4 regions of the Photobacterium sanguinicancri genome follow, and region 3 is predicted to be linked to each of the others. Evidence: predicted binding sites of a transcription regulator. Region 3 holds the regulator's gene; each other region holds the start of a gene.
What was found. Region 3 encodes PurR, which represses purine synthesis genes. Its sites were predicted from a motif close to TNANGNAAACGTTTNCNTNA; they were not measured.
Positions count from the first base shown of each region.

Region 1: a site for PurR is predicted at 1,836-1,855, ahead of metK (methionine adenosyltransferase). Genes of this name have one in related genera too.
Region 2: a site for PurR is predicted at 1,822-1,841, ahead of purM (phosphoribosylformylglycinamidine cyclo-ligase). Genes of this name have one in related genera too.
Region 4: a site for PurR is predicted at 1,807-1,826, ahead of OCU87_RS07040 (NupC/NupG family nucleoside CNT transporter). Genes of this name have one in related genera too.

Region 1 is NZ_AP024850.1:486,920-491,640, reverse strand. It holds gene tkt (transketolase) at 1-1,625, opposite strand, end outside; gene metK (methionine adenosyltransferase) at 2,038-3,192, shown strand; gene OCU87_RS02415 (SprT family zinc-dependent metalloprotease) at 3,377-3,859, shown strand; gene OCU87_RS02410 (endonuclease) at 4,008-4,721, shown strand.
Region 2 is NZ_AP024850.1:708,122-712,842, reverse strand. It holds gene OCU87_RS03520 (uracil-xanthine permease family protein) at 1-710, shown strand, start outside; gene upp (uracil phosphoribosyltransferase) at 893-1,519, opposite strand; gene purM (phosphoribosylformylglycinamidine cyclo-ligase) at 1,955-2,995, shown strand; gene purN (phosphoribosylglycinamide formyltransferase) at 3,008-3,652, shown strand; gene OCU87_RS03500 (class II glutamine amidotransferase) at 3,731-4,516, opposite strand; gene lpcA (D-sedoheptulose 7-phosphate isomerase) at 4,613-4,721, opposite strand, start outside.
Region 3 is NZ_AP024850.1:2,132,711-2,137,431, forward strand. It holds gene OCU87_RS10175 (FecCD family ABC transporter permease) at 1-503, shown strand, start outside; gene OCU87_RS10180 (heme ABC transporter ATP-binding protein) at 500-1,315, shown strand; gene purR (HTH-type transcriptional repressor PurR) at 1,646-2,650, shown strand; cyclic di-GMP riboswitch class I at 2,927-3,032, shown strand; gene OCU87_RS10190 (TfoX/Sxy family DNA transformation protein) at 3,158-3,748, shown strand; gene OCU87_RS10195 (hypothetical protein) at 4,074-4,466, shown strand; gene OCU87_RS10200 (carboxymuconolactone decarboxylase family protein) at 4,610-4,721, shown strand, end outside.
Region 4 is NZ_AP024850.1:1,470,145-1,474,865, forward strand. It holds gene deoR (DNA-binding transcriptional repressor DeoR) at 1-480, shown strand, start outside; gene OCU87_RS07040 (NupC/NupG family nucleoside CNT transporter) at 557-1,762, opposite strand; gene OCU87_RS07045 (LysR family transcriptional regulator) at 2,061-2,999, opposite strand; gene OCU87_RS07050 (ExeM/NucH family extracellular endonuclease) at 3,159-4,721, opposite strand, start outside.

The DNA.
Region 1 (4,721 bases), 1.6 Mb from region 3:
ATGTTCGCTACTTGCTCTGCATCACGATCTTGCTGTGCAAGGTTTTGACGCGAGAAGATTAGCGATGTTGGGCCATCTTTACGTTCAATTGCCAGTTTCCAAGCAACAGCAGATTCAACTTGGTCACATGGACGCCATGTGCTCATGTTTGGCGTTAGGCGCAGTGATGCAATTTGCTCAACAGGCTGGTGCGTTGGACCATCTTCGCCTAGGCCGATTGAATCGTGCGTGTACACTTGGATGTTCTGAATTTTCATCAGTGCAGCCATACGCATTGCGTTACGCGCGTATTCCATGAACATTAGGAAAGTTGCACCGTATGGTACGAAACCACCGTGTAGCGCAATACCGTTCATGATAGCTGTCATACCGAACTCACGTACACCGTAATGGATGTAGTTGCCCGAGAAATCAGCTGCTGTTAGCGACTTAGAACCCGACCACATAGTGAGGTTAGAAGGCGCAAGGTCAGCAGAGCCGCCCATGAATTCTGGCAGCATAGCACCAAACGCTTCTAGTGCGTTTTGTGATGCTTTACGTGATGCAATGTTTGCTGGGTTAGCTTGAAGATCAGCAATGATTGCAGATGCTTTTTCTTCCCACTGTGCAGGTAAATCACCGTTTACACGACGCTTGTATTCAGCCGCTAGTTCAGGGAAAGCAGCTTCATACGCTGCAAATTTCTCGTTCCAGCTTGCTTCTTTCGCTGCACCAGCTTCTTTCGCATCCCATTCAGCCGTAATGTCTGCAGGGATTTCGAATGGACCGTGGTTCCAGCCAAGTTGTGCTTTGGTTGCTGTAATTTCTTCAGCACCTAGTGGCGCACCGTGACAGTCGTGTGTGCCTGCTTTGTTTGGTGAACCAAAACCGATAACCGTTTTAGTACAAATAAGCGTTGGACGACCTGTTTCTGCTTTCGCCGCTTCAATCGCTGCATTGATTGCGTCAGCATCGTGACCATCAACCGCAGGAATTACATGCCAGCCGTATGCTTCGAAACGCTTAGGCGTATCGTCAGAGAACCAACCTTCAACTTCACCATCGATAGAGATGCCGTTGTCATCCCAGAATGCTACTAGCTTGCCTAGGCCCAATGTGCCTGCAAGTGAACATGCTTCGTGAGAGATACCTTCCATTAGACAGCCATCGCCCATGAACACGTAAGTGTTGTGGTCAACGATGTCGTGGCCTTCACGGTTGAATTGTGCAGCAAGTGCTTTCTCAGCCATTGCCATGCCAACACCGTTGGTGATGCCTTGGCCTAGTGGACCCGTTGTTGTTTCAACACCCGGTGCGTAACCGTATTCAGGGTGACCCGGTGTTTTAGAGTGCAGTTGACGGAAGTTCTTCAGATCTTCGATAGAAAGATCATAACCTGTCAGGTGAAGCAGAGAGTAAATTAGCATTGAACCGTGGCCGTTCGACAAAATAAAACGGTCGCGATCAGCCCACTCAGGGTTTTGTGGGTTGTGGTTCATGTGGTCACGCCACAGTACTTCAGCGATATCAGCCATACCCATAGGTGCACCAGGGTGGCCTGAGTTTGCTTGTTGTACACCATCCATGCTTAGGGCACGAATTGCATTAGCCAGCTCTTTCTTTGAAAGAAGGTTACGAGAAGACATGTCTGCTCCAGAGGTTCGTAGACTGTTGTAATATGGTTATTTGCTTGTCTTAAAGTACCTATATCAGGCGCAGCAAATTAACCAGGAATCGGCGGGCGGGTATTGTCGCAAAGTATTTGCCCTTACTGCAAACGATTTCCTGAACAAAATAAGTCTGTTTTCAATAAGCTGCTGGCTCCATGTCACAAAAACGCAGAGATTTCGCGCAGTTAAAGTAAACGTTTGCGTCATCAATATTTATAAACCACAAAATAAGTACTGTTGATTTTCACTCTCACTTGCGTATTATAGCCGTCTAGACGGAAGTAGCTCTATACATACGAACGTACATACGTGTGAATAGAACGGCACCTAGCCCGCATAAAAGTGCTACTTATATTAATTCAATGAATACTTAAAAGTGAGAGTTCTCATGGCAAAACACCTGTTTACTTCTGAGTCCGTATCTGAAGGTCATCCAGATAAAATTGCAGACCAAATTTCTGATGCAGTATTGGATGCAATCCTAGAGCAAGACCCAAAAGCACGTGTTGCTTGTGAGACTTACGTAAAAACCGGCATGGTAATGGTTGGCGGTGAAATCACGACTTCAGCTTGGGTTGATATCGAAGAAATCACACGTGAAACTGTTCGTGAAATTGGTTACGTTCATTCAGACATGGGCTTCGATGCTAATTCTTGTGCTGTTCTGAACACCATCGGTAAGCAATCACCAGACATCAACCAAGGTGTTGATAAAGAAGACCCTAGAGAACAGGGTGCTGGTGACCAAGGTATTATGTTCGGTTACGCAACTAACGAAACTGACATCCTAATGCCTGCGCCAATTACTTACTCTCACTTACTTGTTAAGAAACAAGCTGAAGTACGTAAAAGTGGTAAACTAGATTTCCTTCGTCCAGATGCGAAATCACAAGTTACCTTCCAATACGACCAAGGTAAAATTGTTGGTATCGATGCCGTTGTTCTTTCAACGCAACACTGTGATTCAGTAACCACACCTGAACTACGTGAAGCCGTAATGGAAGAAATCATCAAGCCAGTACTGCCTGCAGAATGGATCAGCAAAGACACTAACTTCTTCATCAACCCAACCGGCCGTTTTGTTATCGGTGGTCCAATGGGTGACTGTGGTCTAACGGGTCGTAAGATTATCGTTGATACCTACGGTGGTGCTGCACGTCACGGTGGTGGTGCATTCTCTGGTAAAGATCCATCAAAAGTTGACCGTTCAGCAGCTTACGCAGCACGTTACGTTGCGAAAAACATTGTTGCTGCAGGTCTAGCTGATCGTTGTGAAATCCAACTTTCTTACGCTATCGGTGTTGCAGATCCAACATCTATCATGGTGGAAACGTTTGGTACTGAAAAAGTATCTCACGACATCATCATTGAAGCGGTTCGTCAGAACTTCGACCTACGCCCATACGGTCTACAAGAAATGCTGAACCTACTTCAGCCTATCTACCAAAAGACGGCGGCATACGGCCACTTTGGTCGTGAGGAATTCCCATGGGAAGCAACTGACAAAGCTGCAATCCTACGCGATTTCGCCAATATCAAATAAGCTCGCTTTGGCACTCAGCCAACTGCATTTTGATAGAAAAAAGGAAGCCTCGGCTTCCTTTTTTATTGCCAGCTTAAAATCCCCTCTTCACTCTTACCAAAAAAGCGTGAGATAAAATGGCGATTATTGTCGCGATTACTGAAACTATTTATACTGCCCACTCCACCAGCCATTCAAGTTACCCATGTCCTCACTTCAATCTCAAGTTATCGCTAAAGTTGAACACTGTATTTTGCATGCAAACCAACGCCTGCAAAAACGCTTTGTCATTCCAACCATCAACTTTACCCAACGAGGAAGAATCGCAGGTAGCGCACGCTTACAAGGCTGGGAAGTTCGTTTTAACCCCGTATTACTCGAAGAAAATCCACAAGCATTTCTGAATGAAGTGGTTCCACACGAAGTGGCGCACTTGATCACATTTAAGCTTTTTGGTCGCGTTCGCCCGCATGGCAAAGAGTGGCAAACCATCATGACCCAAGTCTTTGGTATCCCGGCACGCACCACTCACAGTTTTGATGTCAGCTCAGTTCAAGGCAAAACGTTCCCCTATCAATGCCAATGTAGCCAGCATCAACTCACTGTACGCCGTCACAATAAAGTGGCACGCGGGCAAGCCAGTTACCACTGCCGACAGTGCCGCCAACCACTCACGCTGTGCGCTTAATATCGGCGGCGTCACTCCAAATAGCTCATACTCCCCGCTCTCAGCATTATGTAATCGCGTAAGTTATTGGTACATCATGGCGTGATATGGTTCTAAAATAGTAAAATATTGATAAACCTATCAAACCTATTGCGAGCGAATACAATCCATGAAACGCGCCTACATCGCCCTTCTCGGTCTGCTGTTATTACCAACGGCGAGCCATGCTGAAGGTAAACACCCAACCTCATTTTCCAATGCAAAAAAACAAGCGGTTAAAATCTATAAAGATCATCCAGTTAGTTTTTATTGCGGCTGTGATATTGAATGGAAAGGCAAAAAAGGGATCCCAGATCTTGATAATTGCGGCTACCAAGTGCGTAAACAGCTAAAACGCGCCAGCCGTATTGAGTGGGAACACGTTGTCCCTGCGTGGCAATTTGGTCACCAGCTGCAATGCTGGCAAGACGGCGGCCGTAAAAATTGCCGTAAAGACAAACGTTTTAAAGTCATGGAGTCCGATTTACACAACCTAACGCCAGCGATTGGTGAAGTGAATGGCGACCGCTCTAACTATCAATTCCTACCGTGGAATGGCAATCAGGGCGCTTTCTATGGCCAGTGTGACATGAAGGTCGATTTCAAAAATAAACGCGTCGATCCACCTGTAGCTTCTCGCGGTGCGATTTCTCGTATTTACCTCTACATGGCACAAGAATACCGCGAGTTAAACCTATCACGCCAACAGCGCCAGCTAATGGAAGCATGGAACCGCCAATACCCTGTTGACCAATGGGAGTGTGAACGTGACCGCCGCATTAAGAAAACACAAGGCACTAACAACCCGTTTGTTTTAGAAGCCTGTAACCAAGCTAAGCTATAA
Region 2 (4,721 bases), 1.4 Mb from region 3:
CGGGTTACTGTGTCAGCCTTGCTTTTGGTGTGGTCGACTTTACGCCTGTGGTACAAGCAAGTTGGTTAGCAATGCCTAACTTCACTTACCCTGAATTCAACATCAATGCAGTGCTATTCATGATTCCAGTTGCGATCGCACCTGCGGTTGAGCATGTGGGTGACATGTTGGCAATCTCAAATGTCACCGGTAAAGACTACCTTAAAAAGCCGGGTCTACACCGTACTATGGCGGGTGACGGCATCGCAACAATTGCAGCATCGATGTTTGGCGCGCCACCGAATACAACTTACTCAGAAGTCACCGGTGCAGTAATGCTAACCAAAGCTTTTAACCCTATCATCATGACATGGGCCGCTGTAACAGCACTTGTATTGGCATTTGTTGGTAAGCTTGGCGCTGTACTACAAACCATTCCAGTTCCTGTAATGGGCGGCATTATGATTTTGCTGTTTGGTTCAATCGCAACAGTAGGCCTAAATACTCTGATTAAAAACCAAGTAGACCTACACAAGGCACGTAACCTTGTGATTGTAGCGGTAACACTGGTATTTGGTATTGGTGGCATGGCTTTTGGTATCGGCGAATTCAGCCTTCAAGGTGTCAGCCTATGCGGTATCGTCGCGATTTTGCTTAACCTTGTGTTACCAGATGACCTGGGTGAATCACACGTTGTTGATAATGCGCAGATTGATGGCATTGAGAAATAACAGCTAGCCAAATAATAAAAACGGCAACCTTATGGTTGCCGTTTTTATGTCTATTTCATAGCTAAAAGATGTTGCCATACTGCGTCCTCAATGTGCCAATACAATTCGGGACAGAGCACATCACAAGATCAAAAAAGCCGAACCAAGGTTCGGCTTTTTATTATGCGTAAAATCAATTCGGCTTATTTAGTGCCGAAGATTTTATCACCTGCATCACCAAGACCAGGTACGATGTAGCCTTTATCATTAAGCTTCTCATCGATAGCTGCAGTATATAGCTCTACATCTGGGTGTGCTTTTTCTAGTGCAGCAATACCTTCTGGCGCAGCAACAAGTACAAGCACTTTGAATGATTTACAGCCTTGCTCTTTAAGAAGATCAAGTGTTGCAATCATAGAACCGCCAGTTGCTAGCATTGGATCAACAACAAGAGCGATACGCTCATCAATGTTTGATGCTAGTTTGTTGAAGTAAGGTACTGGCTCTAGTGTTTCTTCATCACGGTAGATACCGACAACGCTGATACGTGCACTTGGCATATGCTCAAGTACGCCGTCCATCATGCCAAGACCCGCACGAAGAATAGGCACAACTGTTACTTTTTTACCTTTCAATTGATCAATTTCAACTGGACCGTTCCAGCCTTCAATTGTCACTTTTTCCGTCTCGAAGTCTGCCGTTGCTTCATAAGTCAGCAAGCTACCAACTTCCGTTGCTAATTCACGGAAACGCTTAGTGCTGATATCACCTTCACGCATAAGGCCAATCTTATGTTTAACAAGTGGGTGTTTAACCTCAACGACTTTCATCTATGACTCCTAACAGCAAAAAAAATATAAAATCGCGCTATTGTACACGATACCTTCCTAAATTTTAGCGACTCATTCACTTAAACACGCTTTTTTTGTGTGTTTGTTGCTTCTTTAAGCAAACGTTTGTCTCAGGAAGGTTTATATCTCTAAAAAATGAATCAACAGACACAGCAGAATTAAAACGCTATACATAAATGATCATCCATTCTCTTACGCAGTTTTTTCATCACCAATGCTCACCACAGGGCTACGCTTAAAATATCATCGATATTCACGAGAAATTCGCAAACCAAAAATATTGACGCAAACGTTTCCCTTTCCGCCACGACTGCTGTTATCATACCCACGATTTCTACTTCAGCCCCATTAAATAATGGCCTAATCAGTACGATTATTTAATGTGTTTGGTGTACATACCGTGAGGAAACTCTTGTGAGCGGCAATAATTCTTCTCTTAGTTATAAAGATGCTGGTGTTGATATCGATGCAGGTAATGCGTTGGTTGATCGTATTAAAGGTGTGGTTAAACGCACTCGTCGTCCTGAAGTGATGGGCGGTATTGGTGGTTTTGGGGCATTGTGCTCCCTACCGACTAAATATAAAGAGCCAGTATTGGTATCAGGCACCGATGGCGTAGGGACTAAACTACGTCTTGCGATGGATCTGAAACAACACGATACCATTGGTATTGACCTTGTTGCTATGTGTGTGAACGACCTTATCGTTCAAGGCGCAGAACCTCTATTCTTCCTTGATTACTATGCAACAGGTAAACTTGATATCGATACAGCAGCTGCAGTTGTTGCCGGTATTGGTGAAGGCTGTGTGCAATCAGGTTGTTCTTTGATTGGTGGTGAAACGGCGGAAATGCCAGGCATGTACCACGGCGAAGACTACGACGTTGCAGGTTTCTGTGTGGGTGTTGCTGAGAAATCAGAAGTTATCGATGGTACGAAAGTAAAAGCTGGCGATGCGCTAATCGCAGTTGGCTCAAGTGGCCCACACTCTAACGGTTACTCGTTAATTCGTAAGATCATCGAAGTTTCAAATGCAGACCTTAACGAAGAACTAGAAGGCAAGTCACTGGCAGAACACCTGCTAACGCCAACTAAAATCTACGTTAAATCTACGCTTAAGATGATGGAAAGCTGTGATGTTCACGCTATTTCACACATCACTGGTGGTGGTTTCTGGGAAAATATCCCACGCGTACTACCAGAAGGAACAAAAGCAGTTGTTGACGGTTCAAGCTGGCAGTGGCCTGCTATTTTCAACTGGCTACAGCAAGCAGGTAACGTTGAAACGTACGAAATGTACCGTACCTTTAACTGTGGTGTTGGTCTTGTTATCGCTCTACCTCAAGAGCAAGCAGCACAAGCAATCGAGATCCTAACAGCTGAAGGCGAAAACGCTTGGCTGCTGGGTGAAATTGCAAATGTTGAAGCTGGCGAAGAGCAAGTAGAAATTAAGTAAGGCAGTACGGCAATGAAAAATATCGTTGTCCTGATCTCAGGAAATGGCTCAAACCTACAGGCAATTTTAGATGCTTGTGAAAATAGTATCATCGCGAATGCAAAAGTAGCCGCGGTGCTATCAAACAAAGCTGACGCCTATGGTTTAGAGCGAGCACGACAGGCTAATGTCGATGCTTTACATGTCTCTGCGGCTAATTTTAGTGACAGAGAAACCTTTGATAAGGCAATGATTGAAAAAATCGATGCCTATCAGCCTGATTTAATTATCCTTGCTGGTTTTATGCGGATCCTAAGTGGCGACTTTGTGCGTCACTATCAAGGGAAGATGATTAACATTCATCCTTCGCTATTACCTAAGTATCCGGGGCTTCATACCCACCAGCGTGCATTAGATGCAGGCGATACGGAACACGGTACCAGTGTTCACTTCGTCACTGAAGAGCTTGATGGTGGTCCTGTGATTTTACAAGCTAAAGTGCCGATCTTTGCAGATGACACTGTGGACAATATTTTTTCACGCGTGCAAGAGCAAGAGCATCGCATCTACCCATTAGTCGCACATTGGTTTATCAATGAACGCCTAGCAATGATCGATGGGCAAGCCTCTTTAGACGGTAATACCTTAGCTTCGCATGGCTATGCTGCTGACGATTAATATCCATTCGAACGATAAATAATAAAAAACGCAGTCAATTTACATTGACTGCGTTTTTTTATGATTCAAATAACGCGTTTACTTTGATGCCACTCGGTTAAAAATCGGCTCACCAAAGTGGAATACATTCATTTCACCAACGGCCATTTTATGCCAATTTTCATCATTCGTGAGTGGCTGAGTAGCTATCACGGTCACAACATCATTCGGAGTTGTTTCTTGATTAAAATCTATCGTGACATCTTCATCAATCAATGACGCTTGGCCAAATGGCGCTCGACGGGTAATCCAATGAAGGTTATTGGTGCAATATGTCACCACATCATCCCCGTCACTTAGCAGCATATTATATACCCCAAGTTTACGCAGTTCATCGCAACACGTTGCCATAAAGCCATACAGTTCATCAGGATCTGTTGGGCGTTGAGAAAACTTCGCTTCAAGCTGATTAAGTAACCAACAAAAAGCCATCTCACTATCCGTATCGCCGACAGGCTGAAAACGACCCGTTGCTAATAGCTGGTAATCAGTCAATTGCCCATTATGAGCAAATGTCCAATAACGTCCCCACAACTCTCGCGTAAATGGATGGGTATTTTCTAAACACACACCACCGCGATTCGCCTGACGAATGTGGCTGACCACAGCACAGCTTTTTATTGGATATTCCTGTACCAATTCAGCAATACGTGATTTACAGCTTGGATTCGGGTCTTTAAACGTACGAAAGCCTTTACCTTCGTAAAACGTAATTCCCCAACCATCACGATGTGGGCCGGTATTTCCACCCCGCTGCATCAAGCCTGTAAAGCTGAAGCAGATATCGGTTGGCACATTGGCGCTCATGCCAAGCAATTCACACATATTCCTTTATGCCCTTTTTTCTTAAAAGCTAAACGTAAGAACTCTTCACACGAGGTTAGTTGTACTCGGTCAGCCAACTAACCTCAAGTAAAAGGGTTATTCCGCAACCATTTCCTTTTCAACTAGCATGATTAAGATATGAATGATCTTAATATGTACTTCTTGAATTCGGTCAGCAAAGCCAAAATGTGGTACGCGAATTTCA
Region 3 (4,721 bases):
ATTACTTTGCCGATGACCAAGCTCTACGTGATTTATCACTGTGGACAATGGGATCACTCGCGGGTGCTACATGGCCAGGTATCGCACTCGCCTTCTCAACATTCGGTATTCTTATGTGGGTGTTTGATCGCAAGGCCAACGCTCTAAATGCCTTTCTACTTGGCGAAGCTGAAGCAAAACACATGGGTGTGAATGTCCAAGCATTAAAACGCAGCCTAATTTTGTTGTGTGCTGCTGGTGTGGGAGTGTGCGTATCGCTAACAGGCGTGATTGGCTTTATTGGTCTTATTATTCCACATTTAGGCCGTATGCTTACCGGGCCTAACCATAAAAGCTTACTGCCATTATCAGCCTTGCTTGGCGCATTAATTTTGCTGATTGCAGATATGATCGCCCGTGTTATTGCGGCTCCCGCTGAATTGCCCGTAGGGATCATTACCGCCATCTTAGGTGCCCCCTTCTTTATTCTGTTACTTATTAAACAAAAAGGTCGCTTATCATGATGGTTGATGCTCATATATCTGATCAATGGCAGTCGACCCACCATGATAGCGTTGCGATCGCAGCTAAAGGGTTAAACCTCAGCCTTGGTGGTAAAATCTTACTTGATGATTTTAATCTCGAGATTAGGCATGGTGAGGTGACCGCATTACTTGGACCTAACGGCGCAGGCAAAAGTACACTACTCAAAGTACTGTGTGGCGAGTTGGATGCAGGAGGTGATATCCGCATTCATAATAAGAACCAAGCTAAGTGGCCAGCTAAAGCGTTAGCCCGATATTTAGCCGTTTTACCTCAACACAGTAGTTTAAGCTTTGCATTTACCGCACAAGAAGTAGTCGAACTCGGTGCTTTACCACTCGATCTTCCCCGCGCGGATGCAACGGCGACAGCAGCTGAAATGATGGAAAAGACCGATGTCACAACACTCGCCGACAGGTTATATCCCTCTTTATCTGGCGGAGAAAAGCAAAGAGTTCATTTTGCGCGAATTCTGACACAACTGAGTGAAGCAAATGAAAATGCGATTCTAATGCTTGATGAACCCACATCGGCTCTTGATTTGGCTCATCAGCATAAGACGTTACAATTAGCGCAGAACATGGCTAAAGCTGGCGCTGCCGTTATCGTTGTATTGCATGATCTAAACCTAGCGGCACAATATGCCAATCGCTTGATTATTGTGAATAATGGCAAAATACAAGCAGATGGCGATGCGTGGCACGCACTCGAACCGAGTAACATTGAACGAGTCTACGGTTGGCCAGTCACTATGACAGAGCATCCGGTGCACAAACACCCCGTGATTTTGTAGCACTTTACTTGCGTATTTATTACATTACCCATGCGAATGCATACTAACGCATCAAAAATCACCATAGTTACATTATTATTGTTGATGTCTATCAAGTATTACCATCTTGATAAACAGAAACGTTGCACTGTGCGCTACACTCAGTAAAATGTGAACGCAAGCGATTAACAATGTAACGCTACCCTAATCTATAAAAGCCGCTCATCCTAGAGAAGCGGCTTTTCACTTTTATGGAAGGTCTAAAGCGACACATGCACTCAACGTAAAAAGAGTAGGCGTGTTGGATGGCTTAGCTAGACCCTCTTTATTGCAATTATTAGAAGAATAACTATGGCAACGATTAAAGATGTTGCACGTATGGCTGGTGTTTCAACGACAACAGTCTCTCACGTGATAAACAAAACACGCTTCGTAGCAGAAGCAACACAGAAGAAAGTGTTGGCTGCCGTCGATGAACTGAACTATGCGCCAAGTGCTGTTGCTCGCAGCCTGAAATGTAATACTACTCGCACTATCGGTATGTTAGTAACGAAATCGACTAACCCGTTCTTTGCTGAAGTTGTACATGGCGTAGAAGAATACTGTTACAAAGAAGGCTATACCTTAATTCTATGTAACACCGAAGGTAACCTCTCTAAGCAACGTGATTACTTGCGCATGCTGGCTGAAAAGCGTGTAGATGGCTTGATGGTTATGTGTTCAGATCTCGACCAGCGTTTATTAGATCTATTAGAACGCCAAAGTGATCTACCTATGGTTGTGATGGACTGGGGCCCAGAAAGCCCACACACAGATAAAATCCAAGATAACGCAGCAGTCGGTGGTTATGTCGCGATCAAGCACTTTATCGAAAATGGCCACACTAAGATTGGCTGTCTATCTGGCCACAATGAAAAATCAACCTGTCGTGAACGCTTGAAAGGCTTCCAAAAAGCGATGGGTGAAGCTGATCTAGATATTAATGAAGATTGGATCATTGAAGGTGACTTCGAGTGTGAGACTGCCGTACAAGCAGCTGAACAGTTTATTGCAATGAAAGAGCGCCCTACTGCTATCTTCTGTTTTAACGACATTATGGCAATGGCGATGATCAGTACTTTCGTTCAACATGGAATTCGAGTGCCTGAAGATATCTCAATCATTGGTTACGATAATATCGAGCTAGCACCTTTCTTCTCGCCACCTTTGACAACAATCCACCAGCCTAAACGCCGCTTAGGTAAAACAGCGATTGAAATCTTGATGGAACGCGTAAAAGATAAAAAACATGAGACCCGTGTTTTTGAAATGTCACCGGCACTCGTTGTCCGTAAGTCAGTTCATAAGCTCAATTAATTATTCTTATTGCGCATAAAAAAACAAAAAACCGACAATATTAAACGTCGGTTTTTTTATAAATTCACATCGCTTAAAATTCGATTTTTTCACACAAACACTTAATCTATAACAATAAGTTTACTTATAAAATTGAAATAGTTCTCTTCAATTTACTGCTCATTTCATTTCACACCTGAATATTCTCTCTCTCTTAATAGTAATAATTGAAGCAACATCACACTTTGACCCCCGTAAGTTAAACGATTTTCTGCTATTTACGATATGCTTATTCAGTCACGAACAAGGCAAACCATTTGAAAGAATGGGACGCAAAGCTTCCGGCCTAACAGAGTGTTATTTGGGTAACATTTAACACTTTTAAGGTAGCGGGGTTACCGATGGATTTAACGCAAAACCTGCTTCAGGATTTGACATGCTTTTGACATATATTAAGTGTGCTTTGCTAATCTAAACTCCTCGCTTATATGTTAGGTGACTCCCAGATTTATTTCACCGAGAAGTCGCATGGATAAACCAATACTTAAAGACACCCTAAAATTATTCGACTGCTTTGACAGTGTTAAATCACGGTCCATGTTTGGCGGTTTTGGCATTTTTTCAGGTGAAACGATGTTTGCACTTGTCGTAAAAAATAAGTTACACCTTCGTGCCAATGCTAAAAATATTGAGCAGTTTAAAAAAGCTGACTTAACCCCTTATGTTTATGAAAAACGCGGTTTTCCCGTTGTGACTAAGCATTTTGCAATACCTGATACCTGGTGGAATACTCCAGAGATGATCATTGAACACGCACGCGGTTCTTTAGACGGTGCAAATAACGACAAAGAAACAAAAAGTAAAGTTGGGCCTTCACGTATCAAAGATTTACCCAATTTACGGTTAGCGAATGAACGTATGCTGAAAAAAGTAGGTATTGATACTGTCGACAAGCTTGTAGAAGTTGGCGCTATTGATGCTTATAAAGCACTACTCGATACACATGATAATAATCTCAACATCGAGTTGCTTTGGGCTTTAGAAGGCGCGATCAGCGGCAGACATTGGTCGGTGATCAGTGAAACAAGACGCGGAGAGTTGTTAGGTTTATTACCTTAAGCCATTCGGTCAAAAACAACACTTTTTACAATATAAAAAACGGGGCTTTGGCCTCGTTTTTTATAGCTCCAGCCTCCTGAATGTCAGGATTACGTCAAAGATTGACTCTTCTCACAAATACTGTTCACAAAAGCATCAGTTAACTTTTAATCTTACCTTAAATAAGTAAAATACTGGCTAGCAGCAGAACAACCAACGTCAAAAAATTGTTTTTAACTACTTATGGCAACTGTTGCATGAAGGTAGCGCCACTTTAATGACGCTTCATAACCTTCGCCATAACCAACGTGCAGTCTCTTTATAGATTGCAAAAAGTGAGGCAAGTATGCTCTGTTCAAAGCCTTTTCCTGGGCAAACAGACCACATATTCAAAGACAAATTTAACAAATGGCCAAAGTTATTCCGTGCCTTTGTTCTTCTTAGCCTACTCCCTCCAGCTTTAGTCATGCTACTAGTCTCTCAGCAACTGGCTCCACTTAATGCACTCATTGATACAGTTACCCTGACATGCGGCTTTAATATCATGCTGATTGTATGGGGCGTATTACTCAAAGTTCGCGCTCGTAAATACTGGTATCGAAACTATCACATTGGCAAAACACTGGTCCTTGCATGCCTGCCTTTCATCGCATCAGCTTATATCGCTTTGTCTGATATTCCGGATAACCGTGTTGTGCAACAAGAACGTAGCCAAGCTGTAGAAGTAGCCATTAACTAAAAAGCTGCTCAAATTACAGACACTCAGCGGCTATTTTCAGTTTTTCTCTAATTAATTGAAATATTTGCGTCCTTCGTTGGGTCTCCTTTATTACCTTGGTATAGCATTGGTGCTATATCATGTGTTCATAAGGAAACGACGCAGTGCGCCTCGCGAAAAAAAACAAATACTCCATCTTTGTCCGCCCATTACTTTGGCTACAGAAGCGTAATTTCGGCGCAGAACTGAACCCTTCTTTGCTGTGGGGACGCCGTC
Region 4 (4,721 bases), 660 kb from region 3:
GGCCAAGAGGCTGCATGCTTAGTTTTTGATAATCAAACGGTTTTCTTTGATAACGGCACAACCATTGTTCATATTATCCAAGCGATCAGTGATGAAATATCTTTTACTGGTGTTTGTTTTTCTTTGAATGTTTTTATGGCCCTCAAGAATAAGCCAAACTGTCATGTGATTCTGTGTGGTGGCGCTTACGATAGCAAGCATAATAACTTTTACCCTTTAGGTGATAGCAGCGAGATCGACAATATCCGCTTCGATACCGCCTTTCTATCTGCGGCAGGTATCGATCCTGCGCATGGCTTAACGTGTTACTCGTTTAACGAATTGGCGTATAAGAAAAGGGCGATTACACAATCTCAGAATGTTGTACTGGCGATTGATAACAGCAAGTTTGGTGTGGTGAAATCTGCGTTTATTTGCAGCCTAAACAGTGTTGATATTATTATTTCTGATATAGATATACCGGCAGAATACGAGACGTAGGCTACGATGATAGTGACAGTATTAGAAAGGGGCATAGAGCCCCTTTTTTGATCATCTGTAACGCGTATCTAACGTCTTAGAGTGACAAAATGACTCCAGCAATAGCAGCACTCATTAAGTTGGCTAGTACGCCAGCCGTAATGGCACGAAACCCATGTTTAGAGATAAAAGTACGGCGCTCTGGTACAAGGCTGCCAAGTCCACCAATTAGTATCGCCATGGTCGAAATGTTCGCAAAACCGCACAGTGCAAAAGTAATAATGGCTTGAGAGTGTGGGCTTAGCTGATCTTTTACTTCCATTAGCTGAATGAAGGCAACGAATTCGTTGACGATGACTTTGTTACCGATAAGCGAGCCCGCAGTAATTGCTTCACTCCATGGCACACCAATAAGGTATGCGACAGGGGCAAACAAGTAACCCATTATCAATTCAAAGCTAAGCGTCAGACCAAACCAATCACCGATAGTCCCTAACAGACCGTTCAATAATGCAATAACACTGATAAAAGCAAGTAATGTTGCACCAATGGTTGCGGCAATGCGTAAGCCTGCAATCGCACCGTCTGCTAATGCTTCGACAACATTGGTTGCGCGTGGTAAATCAACGGAAGTGATTTCGTCTTCATTATTGGTTTTTTCACTTGGCGGAAATAGGATTTTCGCCATCAGTAGGCCCGCAGGTGCCGACATGAATGCCGCCGCAATTAGGAAATTCAATTCAACGCCAAGTGATGCATAGCCAACTAACGTACCGCCAGCAACAGAGGCAAGGCCGCATGTCATTACTGCAAAGAATTGTGAATCACTCATATTCTTTAAGTAAGGTTTGACGACCAAGGGAGCCTCGACCATGCCGACAAAAATATTGGCGGTTGCAGATAAGGATTCTGCACGTCCAGTACCAAGTAGCTTTTGCAGTGCACCGCCAACAATATTGATGACTTTTGGCATTAAGCCAATATGGTACAGGGCCGAAATAAGCGCAGAGAAGAAAATGATGATGCCCAGTACGTTAATTGCGAATACGAAACCAACGCTGCCTGTTGCTAAGCCACCAAATAAGAACGCAATACCTTCTTGTCCATAATCAATAACACTTGATACGGTGTTGCTAACAGCGCCAAGGGCGGTTTTGCCGGCAGGGACATACAGAACAAGTAAAGCGAAAAGAATTTGTAATGAAAAGGCTAGGCTAACTGTTCTTAATGGGATGTTGCGACGATCGTTAGAAAATAAGTAGGCAAACGTTAAGATAGCCACAATACCAAGTAAAGAAGACATGGGTGAACCTTGTAACAGAGTGTGTAGGCGCTGCATTTTATGCATGACGCAAACGGTTGCAAGGGGTGAATGTTAGCGTTCTGTAATGAGAGAGCGGCGTGCCACATTCTGGTTTTTTAAGTTGTTAATATATAAGTGCTATTTATTTTCATTTAGAAGATTATTTCCATTTGGAAAAGATGTTTTGGGTGATACGAATGATCACGGCAACAATATTGATTGTTTAATCAGCATTGTTGCCATCAGAAAGTACTGGCAATACAGTAAAGAGCCTGACAAACCGGTGTTTTTTAAGGTATCAAATAGCAATATGTTGGCGAAGTTCAATATCCCAGTAGGGCGTATCACCAATGTAGTCTTTAAAAAAGCCGATCACTGCGGATATTTTTTTAGGTAAATGTGCTCGACTTGGGTATACCGCATAAAATGGCATAGCTTGGTTAGCTTGCCACTCAGGTAATAATTGAATGAGTTTATTGGTTTTAAATTCATCAGTTAGCAAGTAAGTCGCTAAGTAAGCAATTCCCCAGCCAGCGATAGCGGCATCGCGTACGGCTTCAGCAAGATCGACACGATAATTGCCTTCAACGTCAATCTTTAATTGTTTGTCATGTTGTTTAAAAGACCAAGATTGATAGTTTCTCTGGCGGCTCCGGTACGTTAAGCAATTATGATTAGTCAGCTCTTTTGGGTGTAAGGGGGCAGGGTGATGCATTAAGTATTCTGGCGATGCTGCCACCACAAAACATGTTTCAGCCAGGCGCTGCGCGACATAACCATCAGGGATGTGTTCATAGTTGGTGATCCAAAGATCTAAGCCATCTTCGATCATATCGGCTTTATGATCGAACAAGCTGATTTCAACGCGCAATTTAGGGTAGTGGCGCTGCAATTGTTCAATAGCTGGGATCAAATGCATGGTGCCAAAAGATTGTGAAATACCTAAGCGTAAAACACCTGAAATTTCATCGCGTGTATCTTCCATTATCGCTTCGCCATCTTGCATGGCTTTTACGACATGATCGCAATAATGTAGATAGGTTTCACCGGCTTCTGTTAGGGTAAAACTACGGGTTGTACGTTGTACTAGTTTAACATTCAGTGCCGTTTCTAATGCACCCAATTGTTTGCTGATGTGTGATGTAGATACACCGAGTTGTTTACCTGCAGCGGTAAAGTTTCCCGCCTTAACAAGGGAGTGAAAGATGACCATCTGGCCAGCGCGTTCTGGGCTCAAAATGTATGCTCGATGAGAATTGACCCGCAGAGCTTAGCATATTTGGTATTGCGAGTAGTGAAGGTGATTGAGGTAACTAGAGGAATGGATAGTTTACAAAAAAGAGGCTAACCGAAGTTAGCCTCTTGAGATGAGTATTACGTGTATACCGCGTTTAGATTATTTTTTTACTTTACGTAAGAAGCCTAAACCCAGTAGAGACAGTAAACCGAAGATGCCAAATGAACCGCCGCTACCGTCATATGGTGGAATTACTACTTTTGGTTTCGTTGAGTCACGTTTAGCCACTTCAACTTGCATGCTCACTTCTGAGCCAGCCACGGTTGTTGCTGTTGAAGCTTTTTGCGCACTAGGGCGTGTTAGCTTCATGGTCACAGTGTAGTTGCCTGGTTCGATACCACTAACGTCAAACTCTACAAGTTGTTTACCATCTTTGCTCAACTTCATTGTAGGTAGTGCAACTTTGCTCATGTCTTCAGGTTCTGGAGAGAATGAGATTTCAGCGATATCGCCAATAAGTGCTTTATCTGTGTTAATGGAATAAGGCACATCCATACGACCACTGGTAGTGGTTAGCAGAACTGGCGCACCATCAGCTTCACCGTAACCATAACCAAGTGCCATGATTGCAGAGTCGTGGTCAGATGAACGGTAAGGCGTTTCAGCATAGAAGTTATGCGGAGTCGTTTTCTCTTCGCTGCTACTTAAACCTTTACGGCCTTGGTTGTAATCATACAGCGTCGATTCAGCGGCATTGATGTGCCAGTCTGTTGCATCCAATAGGTGCTTCTTAAGGGATGGCGAGATAAGAACGTGGTCAAGTGAGCCGATCTCATCGTTGTAAGAGTAGCTCCAGCTCATTTTCTTGTTTTCAGCATCTTTCAGGCTAACAGCATTAATATAACCGTAACTATCAGTGATGATAGCGCCATTTTCACCAAATTGAGGTCGTTTACCGATGAAGGTATCGCGAGCGGCTTTCAGTGTTTTACCTGTTGGATTAGAGGTTAGCACTAGCATAGGGTCTTCATGTGTATAAGAGTTCATGTCACCCATGATGATGCGATCACCACCGATTTTTGCCATTTCTTTACCGAGTTGTTCAGCAGCGGCAACACGGAAGTTTTCACATGAACCTTGGAAGTCTTGATTGCTCTTAACATCATCTTCTTTAGGGTCAAATTTCTCCCAAGTTTCCCAGCCTTGCCAATCTTCCCAACAGGTAGAGCCTTTCGATTTCAGGTGGTTAACCGATACAGTGACTTTTTTACCCGTGTTGTGGATACGGAAAGTCGCGGCAATAGTATCGCGCTGGTAGTTCTTACCGTTTTCACGAATTTCACCTTTTTTACCTGTAATCGCGCTACCATCTTCATAAGTGATCATTGGTGCTTGCTGCGAAGGCATAGGGATGATTTTCGCTTGCTCTAGCGAGACTTTACTTGGACGGTATAGTAGGCCTGAGCTGATAGCATCTGAACCAACAGAATCAAACTCATCAAGCACGGTATTGCCATCTGAATCGAAGCCTACGAAGACGTATTTGTTGTGAATTGATTCACTTTTGTTGCGGTCTTTGTAGTTTTCTTTGTAGTAGTTGTCATTAATGGCTTTTACTAATTCAGTGATCGCACTGTAGTTACCAAAGCCATTATTTTCAATTTCCATTAAGCCAACAACATCAGCATCTAAGCCAATAATTGCTTTAACAATTTTAGCTTG